2 regions of the Halomonas sp. KO116 genome follow, and region 1 is predicted to be linked to the other one. Evidence: predicted binding sites of a transcription regulator. Region 1 holds the regulator's gene; the other holds the start of a gene.
The links. Region 1 encodes sigma-54, which starts transcription at its own class of promoters, with help from an activator protein. Its sites were predicted from a motif close to TGGCACNNNNNTTGCTNT; they were not measured.
Positions count from the first base shown of each region.

Region 2: a site for sigma-54 is predicted at 4,709-4,726, ahead of KO116_RS14830 (sugar phosphorylase). Genes of this name have one in related genera too.

Region 1 is NZ_CP011052.1:2,883,050-2,890,490, reverse strand. Features, by position in the region: gene pmbA (metalloprotease PmbA) at 1-522, shown strand, start outside; gene KO116_RS13390 (HPr family phosphocarrier protein) at 526-795, opposite strand; gene rapZ (RNase adapter RapZ) at 841-1,773, opposite strand; gene KO116_RS13380 (PTS sugar transporter subunit IIA) at 1,862-2,332, opposite strand; gene hpf (ribosome hibernation-promoting factor, HPF/YfiA family) at 2,337-2,645, opposite strand; gene KO116_RS13370 (RNA polymerase factor sigma-54) at 2,744-4,159, opposite strand; gene lptB (LPS export ABC transporter ATP-binding protein) at 4,283-5,032, opposite strand; gene lptA (lipopolysaccharide transport periplasmic protein LptA) at 5,044-5,535, opposite strand; gene lptC (LPS export ABC transporter periplasmic protein LptC) at 5,547-6,116, opposite strand; gene KO116_RS13350 (KdsC family phosphatase) at 6,116-6,658, opposite strand; gene KO116_RS13345 (KpsF/GutQ family sugar-phosphate isomerase) at 6,722-7,441, opposite strand, start outside.
Region 2 is NZ_CP011052.1:3,213,959-3,221,399, forward strand. Features, by position in the region: gene thiL (thiamine-phosphate kinase) at 1-486, opposite strand, end outside; gene nusB (transcription antitermination factor NusB) at 523-1,017, opposite strand; gene ribH (6,7-dimethyl-8-ribityllumazine synthase) at 1,014-1,502, opposite strand; gene ribBA (bifunctional 3,4-dihydroxy-2-butanone-4-phosphate synthase/GTP cyclohydrolase II) at 1,604-2,770, opposite strand; gene ribD (bifunctional diaminohydroxyphosphoribosylaminopyrimidine deaminase/5-amino-6-(5-phosphoribosylamino)uracil reductase RibD) at 2,881-4,047, opposite strand; gene nrdR (transcriptional regulator NrdR) at 4,044-4,547, opposite strand; gene KO116_RS14830 (sugar phosphorylase) at 4,759-6,525, shown strand; gene KO116_RS14835 (TlpA family protein disulfide reductase) at 6,645-7,441, shown strand, end outside.

The DNA of each region.
Region 1 (7,441 bases):
GATCGGCTTGGCACGCCGCTGTTTCCCGATTGGTTTAGCCTTGAAGAACGTCCAATGGAAATCGGTGCCACAGCGAGTTCGCCGTTTGATGGCGAGGGTGTGCAAACCCGTAATAATCGTTTTATCGATCAGGGCAGCATTGCCAGCTATATGCTCTCTTCCTACAGCGCTCGTCGGCTGGGTATGCAAACCACGGGCAATGCTGGTGGGGCACGTAATGTGCGTTTAGTGGCGCCACTGCAATCCCGTGACAGTCTATTAAAAGAGATGGGCCGGGGTATTTGGGTAACCGAACTGATGGGGCAGGGCGTTAACGGCGTGACCGGTGATTACTCACGTGGCGCAGCAGGGTTTTGGGTAGAGGATGGAAAAGTACAGTACCCGATCGAGGAGTTTACGATTGCCGGGAACCTGGAGCGGATGTTTGCCGGGTTAGTGGGAATTGGCGATGACACCGATACCCGTGGCAGTGTTCACACGGGTAGCTGGTTAATTGATGCCATGACCGTAGCGGGAGATTAAAAGCTACTGATCTTCTTCAAAACGAGCATCGAACAGCGCTTGAATAGCATCAAGTGCCTGTTCGGCGTCATCGCCTTCAGCATTGATGGTTAGCTCGGTACCGCAAGGGGCGGCGAGCATCAGCAGTGACATGATGTTGGCGGCGTCAGCGACCTGTTGCTGTTTTTGAACACGTATTGTCGCCGTGAACTGTTGGCCGCATTTTACCAGTTTGGTCGCCGCGCGTGCATGCAGGCCGCGTTGATTGGTAAGTGTGAGAATTCTTTCTGGCACCCTGGTTCCTTTTCGCCGAGTGGTGTCATTAATGGATAGAAGCGCTTAAGACGTTGCTTGCTGCTCGTCGGTCTGGGAGGTGCTGGCAGGCGGAGCAGCTGGCTGCTCATTTAATGTATACTGCAAGCCTAACTCGCGATGACGTAATTGAATTTCGCCCATACTGTGTACTAATCGCTCTGCTAGCTGTTCAACCATATAGACCGAGCGGTGTTGCCCACCGGTGCAGCCAATCGCAATAGTCATGTAGCTACGCTGGCTATCTTGGTAAGCGGGTAGCCAGCGCTCAAGCCAAGCCTGAATATCGTTACTCATGGCGTCTACGATGGGATAACCGCTTAAGAAGGCCACTATGTTCGCATCGCGGCCTGTGAATTGGCGTAGCGTTGGGTCCCAATAAGGGTTTGGCAGGCAGCGCACGTCGAAAACCAAATCAGCATCCAGCGGTACACCGCGCTTATAACCAAACGACTCAAGCGTCAGCGTGAGCTTATCGCGCCGCTGATGGGCGACCTGGTCAGTAATGCGACGACGTAAATCGTGAACCGATAGCCGTGAAGTATCGATCAATAAATCAGCCAGATCACGTATATCGTGTAGCGTCTCTTCTTCTTTATTGATGGCTTCTTCAAGTGTCATTTCGCTGTCGCGCGTGAGCGGGTGGCGACGACGAGTGGCGGAGTAACGCTCAAGCAATATGCGGGCGTCTGTGGTCAAATAGATCACTTGAAAAGCAATATTGCGTTGCCGCAGCTCCTCTAACATAGAGGGCAGTCGCTCTAGCGCGCCAGGCAAGTTACGTGCGTCAATGCTGACCGCCAAATGGGCTCGGTCGCCCTGGTCGCGTAGTTCGTCCACCAACGAACCCAGCAGCATGGCAGGAAGGTTATCAATCGCATAATAGCCAAGGTCCTCGAGCGCTTGTAAGGCGATAGATTTACCTGACCCAGAGCGGCCGCTAATGATCACAAGTTGCATAGAGTCTCTCTTTGCTTTGATCAAGCTGCGTTAAGGGGGTGAGCGCAAATCAACCTGCCGTTGAGTACCGCTTGGCAGGCTTAGGCCTTCAGGAGATTGTTTGCTCACGAATTTTAGCGGTAAGCAACTCAAGTAGTTCGCGCTGGCTGCCTGCTTTACGCAGCTTCTGACGCGTATCTGCATCGTTCATGATGGTCGCTACCTGGCCGAGCAGAGAGAGATGTGTGTCATCAGCCTCTTCTGGAACTAGCAATACAAACACCAGATCCACCGGGTCGCCGTCGATAGCATCAAAATCAATTGCTTCTGCGAGTTTTAAAAAACCAGCGATTGGGGCAGAGCAGTGAGGGCTACGCGCGTGGGGAATAGCCACGCCGTTACCAATCCCGGTACTGCCTAAGCGTTCACGGCCAATTAAACGGCTAAACACTTCTTGACTGTCCAGACTGGGGATATTTTGGGCAATAAAGGTGCTGAAAAACTCCAGCACCCTTTTTTTGCTGCCCCCGGGGACGTCAAAGAGAACACGTTCCGGGGGGAGTATGGTTTCCAACGTCATTGAATTAACGCACGCCTGCGCCTTGGGCGCGAGCTTGTGCTTTTTCCTTATGTTTAACGAGTTGACGATCAATTTTGTCCGCTAATGCGTCAATTGCGGCGTACATATCACTGTCTAAGGCTTCCGCATGCAAATCTGCTCCTGCTGCGTGCAGTGTACAGGCTGCCTGTTGGCGCTCTTTCTCCACAGATAAGGTGACTTGCACCGTGGTTATATTGTCGTAATGGCGCTCTACACGTTCAAGCTTTTCATTGACATAGTCACGCAAGGCGTCAGTCAGTTCTACGTGATGACCAGTGATATTAACTTGCATTGACGTACTCCTTATCCATCGGACTGTACTTCGATTGTAACCCTTTTTGCCGCGTTGCAAAGCCCTTGTCGAGAGTTTCCCTAAAACGTTGATTTGTGCTAGCGCAAACGACGTCGCTCGCTAGAGGAGGGAATGCCCATGGCTTCACGGTATTTAGCCACCGTTCGACGCGCTACTTGAATTCCCCCCTCTCCTAATAGCGTGACTAAGCGGCTATCAGAAAGCGGCTTGCCTGGCGGCTCCTCTTGAACCAATTTCTTAAGCCGAGCGCGGATAGCGGTGCTTGAATGGCTGTCACCATCCTGGCCGCTGACTTGGCTTGAGAAAAAGTATTTGAGTTCAAATACGCCGCGAGGCGTATGAATAAATTTCTGAGTGGTCACCCTGGAAATAGTCGATTCGTGCATTTCCACGGCCTCGGCGATATCGGCCAATATGAGCGGCTTCATGGCTTCTTCGCCGTGTTCTAAAAAGCCAATTTGCCGGGTGATAATCTCGCGGCCAACGCGCAGTAGCGTATCGTTGCGGCTAGAGAGGCTCTTGATCAGCCAGCGCGCTTCCTGCAGGTGTTCTTTTAAAAACTGATTATCCTGACTTTTATCCGCACGCTTTATTAAGCTGGCGTAGTCGGGCTGAATGCGCAGTCTTGGCAATGCCTCAGGATTGAGCTCTAAGTGCCAGCCTTCGTGGTCATGGCGTACGACCAGGTCGGGCGTTACGTAACTATCATCGGTATCGCCATAGGCGCTGCCTGGGCGTGGATCAAGGCTACGAATAAGGAGAATGACATCAGCCAGCTGGTCATCATCGAGTCCCAGGCGGCGTTTAAGTAAGCGCATGTCATCTTTGCCTAGTGCTTCCAGAAACTGCCGTACTAAGCGGCGGGCAGGAACCAGCAACGGCGTGTCATCGGGAAGAGTGGCCAGCTGCAGCATCAGGCACTCACGCAGGTCGCGGGCGAATATTCCTGTTGGCTCAAATTGCTGAAGCTTAAGTAGAATGGTTTCTACTTCGCGCTGGCTAAGCCCATCGACGCCTTGGGCGCGAAGCCCTTCACGGATGTCGTTGAGCGGCTGGGTTAAATAGCCATTAGCATCTAGCGCGTCGATAAGACTTTCTGCGACAAGTTGCTCTCGCGCGCCAAAATCAGTCATGGCGAGCTGCCACTGCAAATGCCCATGAAGACTCTGGCCAGCCGCTTGGCGCTCAAAATCAGGTCCTTCGCTGCTGGTGCCGCCGTGACTGCCCATATCTTGGTAGGTATCAGACCAGTCACTATCTACCGAGAGCTCGGTGGGAATGCTCTCTGACCACTCTTCCTCTTTGGGCTCGCTGGCAGCCTGTTCGCCAAATTCATCCTCTTGTTCCAGCATGGGGTTGGCATCTAGGGCCTGCTGAATTTCTTGTCGTAAGTCCAGCGTTGATAGCTGTAACAGGGCAATGGCCTGCTGCAGCTGAGGTGTCATGGTCAGCTGTGTGCCGATGCGCAGTTGAAGAGAAGCTTTCATGACCATCTGAGAACCACTCGTTAATCAGAATGCTCCACCCTAGTGCGAGTAGGTCTCCGGTGCAAGTGCAATAAGCATGCCATTGGTAGTAAAGTTGTTGGAGAGCGCTAATTAGACGTGAAAAATAAGCTAGAGGCGGAAATCGGCGCCTAGATAAACCTCTCGCACTTTCTGGTTAGTGAGTATCGAGGCTGGAGAGCCGCTGGCGATGATTTGACCATCGCCTACGATGTAGGCGATGTCACAAATATCCAGGGTTTCGCGCACGTTGTGGTCGGTGATCAGTACGCCGATGTGGCGCTGCTTTAATGCCCGAATAATGGTTTTGATCTCGCCCACCGAAATGGGGTCTACGCCAGCAAAGGGTTCGTCCAGCAGAATGAATGCGGGTTCTGTCGCCAGTGAGCGAGCAATCTCCACACGCCTGCGTTCACCGCCTGAAAGGCTCATGCCCAGGTTGTCGCGAATATGGGTAATGTGAAAATCTTCAAGTAGCGCTTCCAGGCGCTGCTCGCGGTCGCTACGGCTGAGCTTTTTGCGCGTTTCGAGTATCGCCATAATATTATCGGCAACCGATAATTTACGAAAAATAGACGCTTCTTGCGGAAGGTAGCCGATACCCGCCGCAGCGCGTTCATGCATTGGGGCGCGGGTTAGATCTACATCGTCGATACCCACTTTGCCAGCATCGGATTTCACCAGCCCCACAATCATATAAAACGAGGTGGTTTTACCCGCGCCGTTAGGGCCCAGTAAGCCCACAACGCTACCTTGGGAGATCTCTAAATTGATGTCTTTAACGACTCGGCGTCGCTTATAGCTTTTGGCCAAGTGGTGGGCATATAGGGTTTTGATTGGCGTGGTGTCTGTAGTTGCCAAGGCTTGGCTCCCTATTGTTCGGGCTGAAGCGTCATACGTATGCGCTGGGTTTCGCTGCCGTCAACGTCAGAGCGGGCCTGAATGACTTCACGGTCAATAAAATACTCAAGGCGACCGCCGGTGAAGGTGTCTTCTTGTTGCGTTAATTCGGCTTGGTCGATCAGCTCAACGCGGCGTTCAGCGACATGATAAATAATGCGCCTTGCCCACCCTTCCGTAGGGCCTTCTTGCCCTTCAGCTTGATGACGTAAGTAGGCGCGCTCACCGGTGGAGGTCGCGCGGGAGAGCTCGCCTGCCTCGTTGCGTTCGATCTCTACTCGCTCGCCACGTAATTGCATTCCGCCTTGGCGAATATCGACATTGCCTGTATAGACAGCGGTTCCCGCTCGCTGGTCAAGGTCTAAGCGGTCGGCTTCGACTTCTACCGGGGCCTGGCTGTTTTGGGCCAGTGCCGAGAGCGGTACCGCAAGGGCAAAAAGGGCGCTATATAGCAGTGATTTCATGGCAAATCCTGTTAGCGTTGCGTGGCCGGAGGGTGCGTGCCACGCACATTATCAGTTAAGCGCACTTGGCTTTCGTTAAGCCAGACGTCCATGCGCGACGCGTTCATTTGCTGGGGTGGCTGTTGTAGCACTACCGGTGTTTCACTCCATGCATGCTGGTTTAGCCCGTCATAGTGCAATAATTCGGTATCTAACTGCCAACCTTCATCCGGTGCGATCAGGCGAGCAGAGCCTGACATCAGCAAGACCTGAGTGGACGTGTTAAGCGTGCCTACATCGGCGCTAGCCAGCCACTGGCGGTTTTCGCTGTCGTATAAAATAGCTTCGGGCTCTTCCGTCCAGGTTTCACTACGCTGCGGCGTATGGATCAGACGTGAGGTTTTAAGCGCCTGTAATACGCTGCCCTTATCACCGAAAAGGGTGATCTCAGCGTTTTCCAGGACGTGGCCTGGCTCCTGGGCCTGCGCTCCAGGGTCAATGGCCGTGTCTTGAGGCCCCTGTGGGTCAAGCCACACCAGTAAAGCCCCCAAGGCTACCACCAGCCCGGCTAACCAAACGCGTACTTTTATCTGCTTCACCATTAGGTGCGACCGTGAAGGTAGGTGTCTAGCACCGCGCCCCAGTGCCCTTGAGATTCAAGCAGTGTGTCACAGATTTCACGTACCGCGCCGTGGCCACCTAGTCGTTCCGTGGTCCAGTCGGCGTGGGTGTGCATGTAATCTGGCGCATTAGGGACGGTAATGCCGACGCCGCAACGCTTAATAGCGGCCAAGTCAGGCAGGTCGTCACCACAGTAGGCCACCTGCTCTAGCTCTATATCGAGACGCTGACAAAGCCCGCGCAGGGTAGCAAGCTTGTCTTCACAGCCTTGATGGACCAGGTTGATGCCCAGTGATGCGGCGCGCTGGCTCACCATGGGGGAATCGCGGCCCGTCACTAGCGCTACATGTATGCCCACTCGCTTAAGAAGCTTCAGCCCATGACCATCCTGAGTATGAAATGCTTTGATTTCGATGCCGTCAGCCTGAAAGTAGAGGCGGCCGTCGGTCAGTACGCCGTCAACATCCAACGCTAATAGGCGCACGCGGCGGAGTCGATCAAGTAGCGCATTAGGTAGGGTCATAGAACCTCCATATCATTAAATTCGTAAAGCGGGTCGGTAACATTGCTGAATGACGCCGCTGGCTTAAATAACGCCGCTGGCAAGCAGGTCATGCATATGTAGCGCCCCGATAGGACGCTGTTGTTCATCCACCACCGCTAGCGCCGTAATGCGGCTCTCTTCCATGATGCGTACCGCTTCCGCCGCCAGAATATCGGGGCCGATGCGCTTGCCCGGCCGGGTCATAACATCGTCAACGATGACATCGCGCAGGTTGTGGAACTGATCGAGCGTACGTCGAAGGTCACCGTCAGTGTATACCCCGGCTAGGCGGCCATCGCTATCCACTACGCAGGTAAAGCCTAACCCTTGACGGGTAATTTCCAATAACGCGTCGCGCAGTGGGCTACCCAGGGGGACTTGGGGCAGGCGCGCACCGTCATGCATAAGATCTCTAACGCGCAGCAACAAGCGTTTGCCTAAGCTGCCGCCAGGATGGGAAAGAGCAAAATCTTCAGCGGTAAAGCCACGCGCTTCCAGCAGCGCCACAGCCAGAGCGTCGCCCAGGGCGAGCGCCGCCGTTGTGGAACTGGTGGGTGCCAAGTCGAGCGGGCATGCCTCACGCTCTACGCCGCTGTTCAGGTGCGCATCAGCGTGTTTAGCCAGCGTGGAGTTGGGGCGGCCTGTCATACTGACTAGCGGCGTACCCAGGCGTTTAAGCAGCGGTAAGAGCGCAGTGACTTCGGCGGTTTCACCCGAATTAGACAGCGCCAATACCACATCGGAACGGGTGATCATGCCTAA
Region 2 (7,441 bases), 330 kb from region 1:
GTCGCCAGGCTGAGCACCGTTGCGGGTCAGCGCTTCGCCCACCGGCACCTCGCCCATGACGGTCACGCCAATCGAAAGCGCGCCAGAAGTGACGTCCCCGCCCACCAGCGTGGTGGCGTGTTGCTGGCAGAGTGTATGAAAGCCACGCGCATAGTCAGCAAGCCAAAGATGCGTTGCTTCATCATCGGCAAATTGGCGCTGATCAAAGGTTAATGCCATCAGGCACCAGCGGGATTTGGCCCCCATGGCGGCTAAATCGCTAAGCGCGACCGCCAAAGCACGATGGCCCACCGCGAAGGCTGGCGCTTCGCGGGGAAAGTGAACACCCACCACCGAGGTGTCAACGCTCACGGCCAACTGTTGGCCCGCTTGCGGCATCAATAGCGTGGCGTCGTCTCCACATCCTAGTGTGACGCCATTTGACGCGGTCGACGCCTCCTGCGACGACATGAAATAGCGTCGGATCAAATCAAATTCGGCAAGCACAAAGGCCCCTTAAACGCATTGTCATGACACTCGCGTTCAGAGACGGCGAGCGCTGACCTCGGCACTACGCAGGCGAATCGCCAGCTTGTCTAGAATGCCGTTCACGTATTTATGGCCGTCGGTGGCGCCAAATGACTTAGCCAACTCAACGCCTTCGTTAATCACTACACGATAGGGTACTTCCATTCGTCGGGATAGCTCGTAAGCGCCTAAGCGAAGAATTGCCAGCTCGACGGCATCGAGATCTTCCAGGCGGCGATCCAGTAATGGAGAGATTTCACGATCCAGTTCCGCTTTAAAACGTACGGTGTTGTGCAGCAACTCGTGAAACAGCGCTTTGTCGGCGATCTCCATCACCTTGACCCAGTTTTCGTGGTCTTCCAGGTCGTCATCGGCTACCTGGCTACGAAACTCAGCTTCAATGGTAGTGATGGATTTACCCGTCATGTGCCACTGATAAAGCCCCTGCACGGTTAACTCACGCGCCGCGTGGCGGCCTTGCTGAGCGGCAGAGGGTTTACGCTCGCTCATTGGGTATCTCCTAACGGCAGCGCGCGTAGTAGTGAGACCATTTCCATGGCGGCCATGGCCGCTTCGGTGCCTTTATTACCGGCTTTGGTCCCCGCACGCTCAATCGCTTGTTCGATCGTCTCAACGGTTAACACGCCGTTAGCGACCGGGGTTTCAAACTCAAGCTGCAGGTGATTAATCGCTGTGTTGCAGCCGCCCGCCACGTATTCAAAGTGCGGCGTTCCACCGCGAATCACCGCGCCTAGCGCGATGACGGCATCAGGCTTCATCACCTTCAGCACGCGCTTAACTGCTAACGGCAGTTCCCAGGCACCCGGCACGTGAACAATATGAATATGCTCGGCATCGACGCCATGACGCGTCAAGCTGTCGACCGCCCCTTCCACCAGGCTATCCACCACGTGATGGTTAAAGCGACCGACCACGATGACATAATGCCCATCGACGTCAACAAAAGTACCTTCAACTTGAGAAAGGGAGTTCATCAATTTATTCCTGCTGCTTAGTACTGCTAGATTAGTACTGCTAGATTAGTACTGCTAGATTAGTACTGCTGGATTAGTCCTGCTGGAGTGACCCTGCTGGATCACTCCTGCTGAAAGGTTGGCTCATCCGCCGTGTCATTAGGCCCTAGACGCTCAACGACTTCGAGATCAAAGCCGGATAGCGCGGAGAACTTCCACGGTGAACTCAATAATCGCATTTTACCCACGCCTAAATAGCGCAGGATTTGCGAGCCGGTGCCGATGGTTAAATAGTTGCCAGCGCCGTCAGAATCACTGGTCCGCGGCTGGCGAACGCGATCCAAAAAGATATCCAGTTGATCTTTTAAATCCTGATGGGGGCGACCGTCATCAATCAGCACAAACACCCCTGCGTTTGAACTGGCAATCTCCTCCAGCGCCCGGTGGGCATCCCAGCGGCACTGGTCGCCTTTCATCAGGCCCATCACATCGCGCAGCGTATCGGTAAGATGCACGCGAACCGTGGTGGACTCCTCTGGGGTGGGCTGACCGTTCACCAGCGCCAAATGGTGAGCGCCCTGGATGCGGTCACGGAAAACGTGCAGCGTCAGTTCGCCATGCGCCGTCATCACCGTTGAGGCTTCCAGGTGATCAATGGTCTGCTCGTTGACGATGCGGTAGTGAATCAAATCCGCAATGGTACCGATTTTTATGCCGTGCTGTTGAGCAAACGCTTCCAGTTCGGGGCGACGCGCCATACTGCCGTCGTCGTTCATGACCTCGCAGATCACCCCGCTGGGGTCACACCCTGCCAGCGCCGCCAAATCACACGCTGCTTCGGTATGCCCCGCACGGCGAAGCACGCCGCCGGGCTCTGCCATCAACGGGAAAATATGCCCCGGCTGAACGATATCAGAGGGCTTGGCATGGGGCGCCACTGCCGCTTGGACCGTGCGCGCGCGATCTGCGGCTGAAATACCGGTGGTAACGCCTTCGGTCGCTTCAATCGAGAGCGTAAATTTGGTGCCAAAGCCGGAGCCATTGTCACGCACCATAAGCGGCAAATTAAGCTGCTCACAGCGGGCACGGGTCATCGGCATACAGATAAGACCACGGGCGAAACGGGCCATGAAGTTGATATGCTCGGCCTGCACTTTTTCGGCGGCCATGATGATATCACCTTCGTTTTCGCGATCCTCATCGTCCATGAGAATCACCATTTTGCCCTGGCGGATATCTTCCACCAGCTCGGCGATAGGGGCTAAGCCTCTAGAGGAGGAGTGCGCCATGGAATCTCCAAAAGTTGTCGCGTAACGTTGCCGCAAAAAAGCTGTTGCGCCAGCTTGTAACGAAAAGTCGTCACGAAATAAGGTTGTCACGTTAGCTGCGATTTCGCGCGTCAGGGTACCTTGCTATCGCCAGTTGCGCTAGTCGACTGAGGGGAAGCGATAATGCGCCAATCGCGCCCCACCGCTCGCATATCATGAATGGTTAAACGTCGCTGATCGGCCATGCGTGAGAGTCCTGGCAGCGCAAATAGCGGTCGTGCCTCGCCACCTAACAGCGTGGGGGCAACAAACAGCTGCAGCTCATCGACCAGTCCCGCATCAAGCAGAGCACCCGCCAGGGTCGCGCCGGTTTCTACCAGCAGCTCATTAACCTGTTCGCTCTCGGCTAACCAATTCAGCATCAAGGCTAAATCAATGCGGCCATCACTACCGGCAGGCAACACCTGCACTTCAGCACCCGCTTTGGTTAACCGTTCGCGCTTTTCAGCCACATGGCCTGGGGTGGTCACCACCAAGGTTCGCCCCGGTTCGCTTAAACAGGCGGCCGCCAAGGGCAAGCGCAAATGGGTATCTAACACCACCCTTAGTGGTTGGCGCTGCACCACCTCATCGGCATTGGCAAGCGACAACTGCTCGGCGCGAAGAGTAAGCCGCGAGTCGTCCATGATAATCGATTCAACGCCGCTTAATATCGCACTGGAGCGCGCTCGCAGCCGCTGCACTTGCGTTCGCGCTTCGGGACCGGTAATCCACTGAGACTCACCGGATCCCATGGCCGTACGTCCATCTAAACTCATGGCCATTTTCAGGCGTACAAAGGGGCGCTGTGTGGTCATTCGGGCAATAAAGCCAGGGTTCAATGCCCGCGCTTCACTCTCAAGCAGGCCTACTGCCACCTCAATACCGGCTTCTTCAAGCAAGCGAATACCCCGGCCACTGACCTGGGGGTTGGGGTCCTGCATCGCAATCACTACCCGAGCCACCTTGGCCTTTTGCAGAGCAACCGCACACGGGCCGGTACGCCCAGTGTGCGAGCAAGGTTCAAGAGTGACGTAAGCCGTCGCGCCCTGGGCCCGTTCACCGGCTGCGATTAAGGCATGGATTTCCGCATGCGGCTCACCGGCTCGCCGATGAAAGCCTTCCCCAACGATCTGCTCATCGCGCACGATCACACAACCGACCCGAGGATTAGGATCGGTGGTGTAAAGCCCTTTGCGCGCCAGCTTAAGCGCCTGCGCCATATAACGGTAATCGTCTTGGCTAAACAGAGCGCTCATTTTGGCGGCTCGCTAGTGTGTCTCACTGTAGAAGAGGACGCTTGATTGGGCTCTTGGGAAAGCCGATCAATCTCAGCACGAAATTCATCCAAATCCTGAAACTTGCGGTACACCGAGGCAAAGCGGATGTAAGCCACATGGTCGAGGGTTTTCAGCGCCTGCATCACCGACTCACCAATATCACGGGCGTTGATCTCACGATCGCCTCGCGCACGGAGGGTTTGACGTATGCGCTCGACGGCCGCTTCAATGGCTTCCGCGCTGACCGGGCGCTTTTCAAGCGCACGCAGCATGCCCGCCCGGAGTTTGGCTTCATGAAAGCTTTCCCGGGAACCGTCTGACTTCACCACGCGAGGCATTACGAGTTCAGCAGTTTCGTAAGTGGTAAAGCGCTCCTGACAGCTCGCACACTGGCGACGACGGCGCACTTGATCGCCATCGGCCACCAATCGCGAATCGGTCACTCGAGTATCGTTTGCACCACAAAAAGGGCAATGCATAGCGGTCAACCTGTTGTCAGCTCGTGCTGGCGTGCCGCACGAGTTAGCGTGTTATAACCTGGCAATGAATATGCTATTAATGGCGTTTAAACCGGCATCAACGTCTTAAGCTAATGGATGTTAGCGTTTAAACGCGCTATCAACCTCGCATTGTAACGATTTGGCACACATGCTGCAGCGTTTGTGGCAGATTGTTTATCAGGAGCCACCCATGTCCCCCTTTGAGCAGACCGTGCACGGCTACCTCAGCCACCTATACGGGCCGCGTGCTGGCGAAGTGCAGCGCCGCTTAAATCAACACCTTGAGCATTTTCTGTCGCTTGCCCCTTTTTCGTCCGCCTCCGGCGATGCTCCTTCCAAAAAAGCACCTTCATGGAGCGAAAAAGATCAGTGGGTAATTAGCTATGGTGACTCCATTATAGAAGAGGGTGTGCCGCCACTGGCAGTCCTTAGCGATTTTCTTCAAGCGCGGCTGGGCGAGCGTATCAGCGGCGTGCATGTGCTGCCCTTCTTCCCGTGGAGTAGCGACGACGGCTTCTCGGTGATCCACTACCGGGAAGTGAATAGTGAGCTTGGCAACTGGTCGCATATCCGCGAGCTCGCCGGTCATTACGACCTGATGGCCGATTTGGTGCTCAACCATGTTTCCAGGGAGTCGCTCTGGTTTGTGGATTACCTGAGCGGCAGCCTGCCCGGCCGCGACTACTTCATCGAAGTTGACCCTGACACCGATGTCTCTCAGGTAGTTCGCCCCCGCAGCAACCCGTTGCTGGTACCTATTTCAACCCGGCGCGGCACCCGTTATCTATGGGCAACCTTCTCCGAAGACCAGCTCGATCTAAACTTTGAACATCCCGATGTTCTGCTGGAGTTCGTCGGCATTCTGCTCTTCTACCTGGAGCAGGGCACACGGATTATCCGCTTGGATGCGGTGGCTTTCTTATGGAAGCGGTTGGGCACCTCCTGTATTCACCTGCCGGAAACCCACACCGTGGTGCGTTTGCTTCGCGCGATTGTCGACCATGTCGCCCCCGGCACTCTGCTGATTACCGAAACCAACGTGCCGCACCAAGAGAACATCAGCTATTTCGGGCTTGAACGGCTCCCCAAGGGGCCGCCCGATGAAGCGCACATGATTTATCAATTCACGCTGCCGCCGCTGCTGCTCCATACCTTAACCCGTGGCGAGGCCAGCACGCTGCAAACCTGGCTTGCCAGCCTGCCGGTTCTGCCTGACCACTGTACTTACCTGAACTTTACCGCCAGCCATGACGGTATTGGTGTGCGCCCACTGGAAGGCCTACTGCCCGATCACGAGCGCGATGCACTGCTGGAGCTGATGCACAAATTCGGCGGTTTTGTCAGCATGCGCAGCAACCCGGATGGCAGCGACACGCCCTACGAGATCAACATCACCTGGTTTGAAGCCATGCGCGGCACCCGCCGTGGCCCGGATCCATGGCAAATAGCCCGCTTCCTCTGCAGCCAAGCGATCATGCTCAGCCTGCAGGGAATACCAGCCCTCTATATTCATACGCTGACGGGCACACTCAACGATGTAGAAGGCGTTGAGCGCAGTGGTCGCCTGCGCTCGATCAACCGGCGGCGCTGGCAGCGTAGCGAGCTGGATCTGCTACTGGATAGTCCTTCCACCCCTACCCACGATGTGTTTCATGCCTTAAACCGGCTGCTGGATCAGCGTCGTCAAGAACCCTGTTTTCACCCCAGTGCTGCTCAGCGGGTGTTGGAATCGCCCCCAGAATTGCTGGCGGTGGAACGTGGCCCCCTGCATGATGGCCGTCGTCTGCTGGCACTATATAACGTCACCGACCTGCCGCTCCCCTTAGCGAATGTGGGTGAGGCGGTAACCCAATCGCTGAACCAACACGCATGGCAGGCGCTTGACCCAAGCAACCCGTGGGTGGCCGAAGGCGCCCTGCCGCCTTATGCGGTGCGCTGGCTGGTGGCCACCGGTTAGTCGCGGCGCCTCCCCCGCCAGTTGCGACATAACGCCCCAGGGGCAACTAACATAATCCTTAAATAATCCAGTACTGCGATGATGCCAGTCCAAGATCACATGAAGGATCGTTACTGGTTATGTTGCAACAAAGCATCGCCCTTGGCCCGATGGGCTTTAGTATTCACCAGCTATTGATCGGCCTGGCCTTTTTATTGGCACTGCTGGCTGGCGCGCTGTTGGGAAGGCGCCATCGGGTAGCCGTCAGCGATACGCTGTTTACCCTGCTGCTGGTTGCCCTTGTCGGCGCGCGCCTGGTTTTTGTCCTGCGTTACTGGGGCGAATACGAGGGGCTACTTTCCCGCCTGGATATTCGAGATGGCGGCTTTGATATTGTCGGTGGTCTTGTCGCGGCACTGGCGTACGCCGGCTGGACGCTGTGGCGCTCCCCTCGCCAGCGGGTGCCACTTTCCGGTGCCCTACTGGCGGGCGGCTTTGTCTGGGGATTGACCGCCGCTAGCGCCACCATGATAGAGCATCAATCCCGGCCGTTGCCGGAGGTGGCGCTGACTACCCGTTCAGGCGAGCCCATTGACCTTCCCCACCTGTCACGCTCGACCCAGCAACCCATGGTGGTCAATTTATGGGCCAGCTGGTGTCCGCCCTGTATCCGTGAAATGCCGGTGTTTGCGCAAGCGCAGGATAATGAACCCGGCATCACCTTTGTGTTCGTTAACCAAGGGGAGTCGCTCGGCCAGATCAACGCTTTTATGGATGAGTACGGCTTTTCTCTCGATAACGTTTGGCAAGACCCACGCAATGCCGTTGGCCAGGCTACCGGCGCCAACGCGATGCCTACCACACTTTACTATGATGCCGACGGCCAACTCGTCAGCACTCATTTTGGCGAACTTTCCAGCGCCACCCTGCAGCAAGG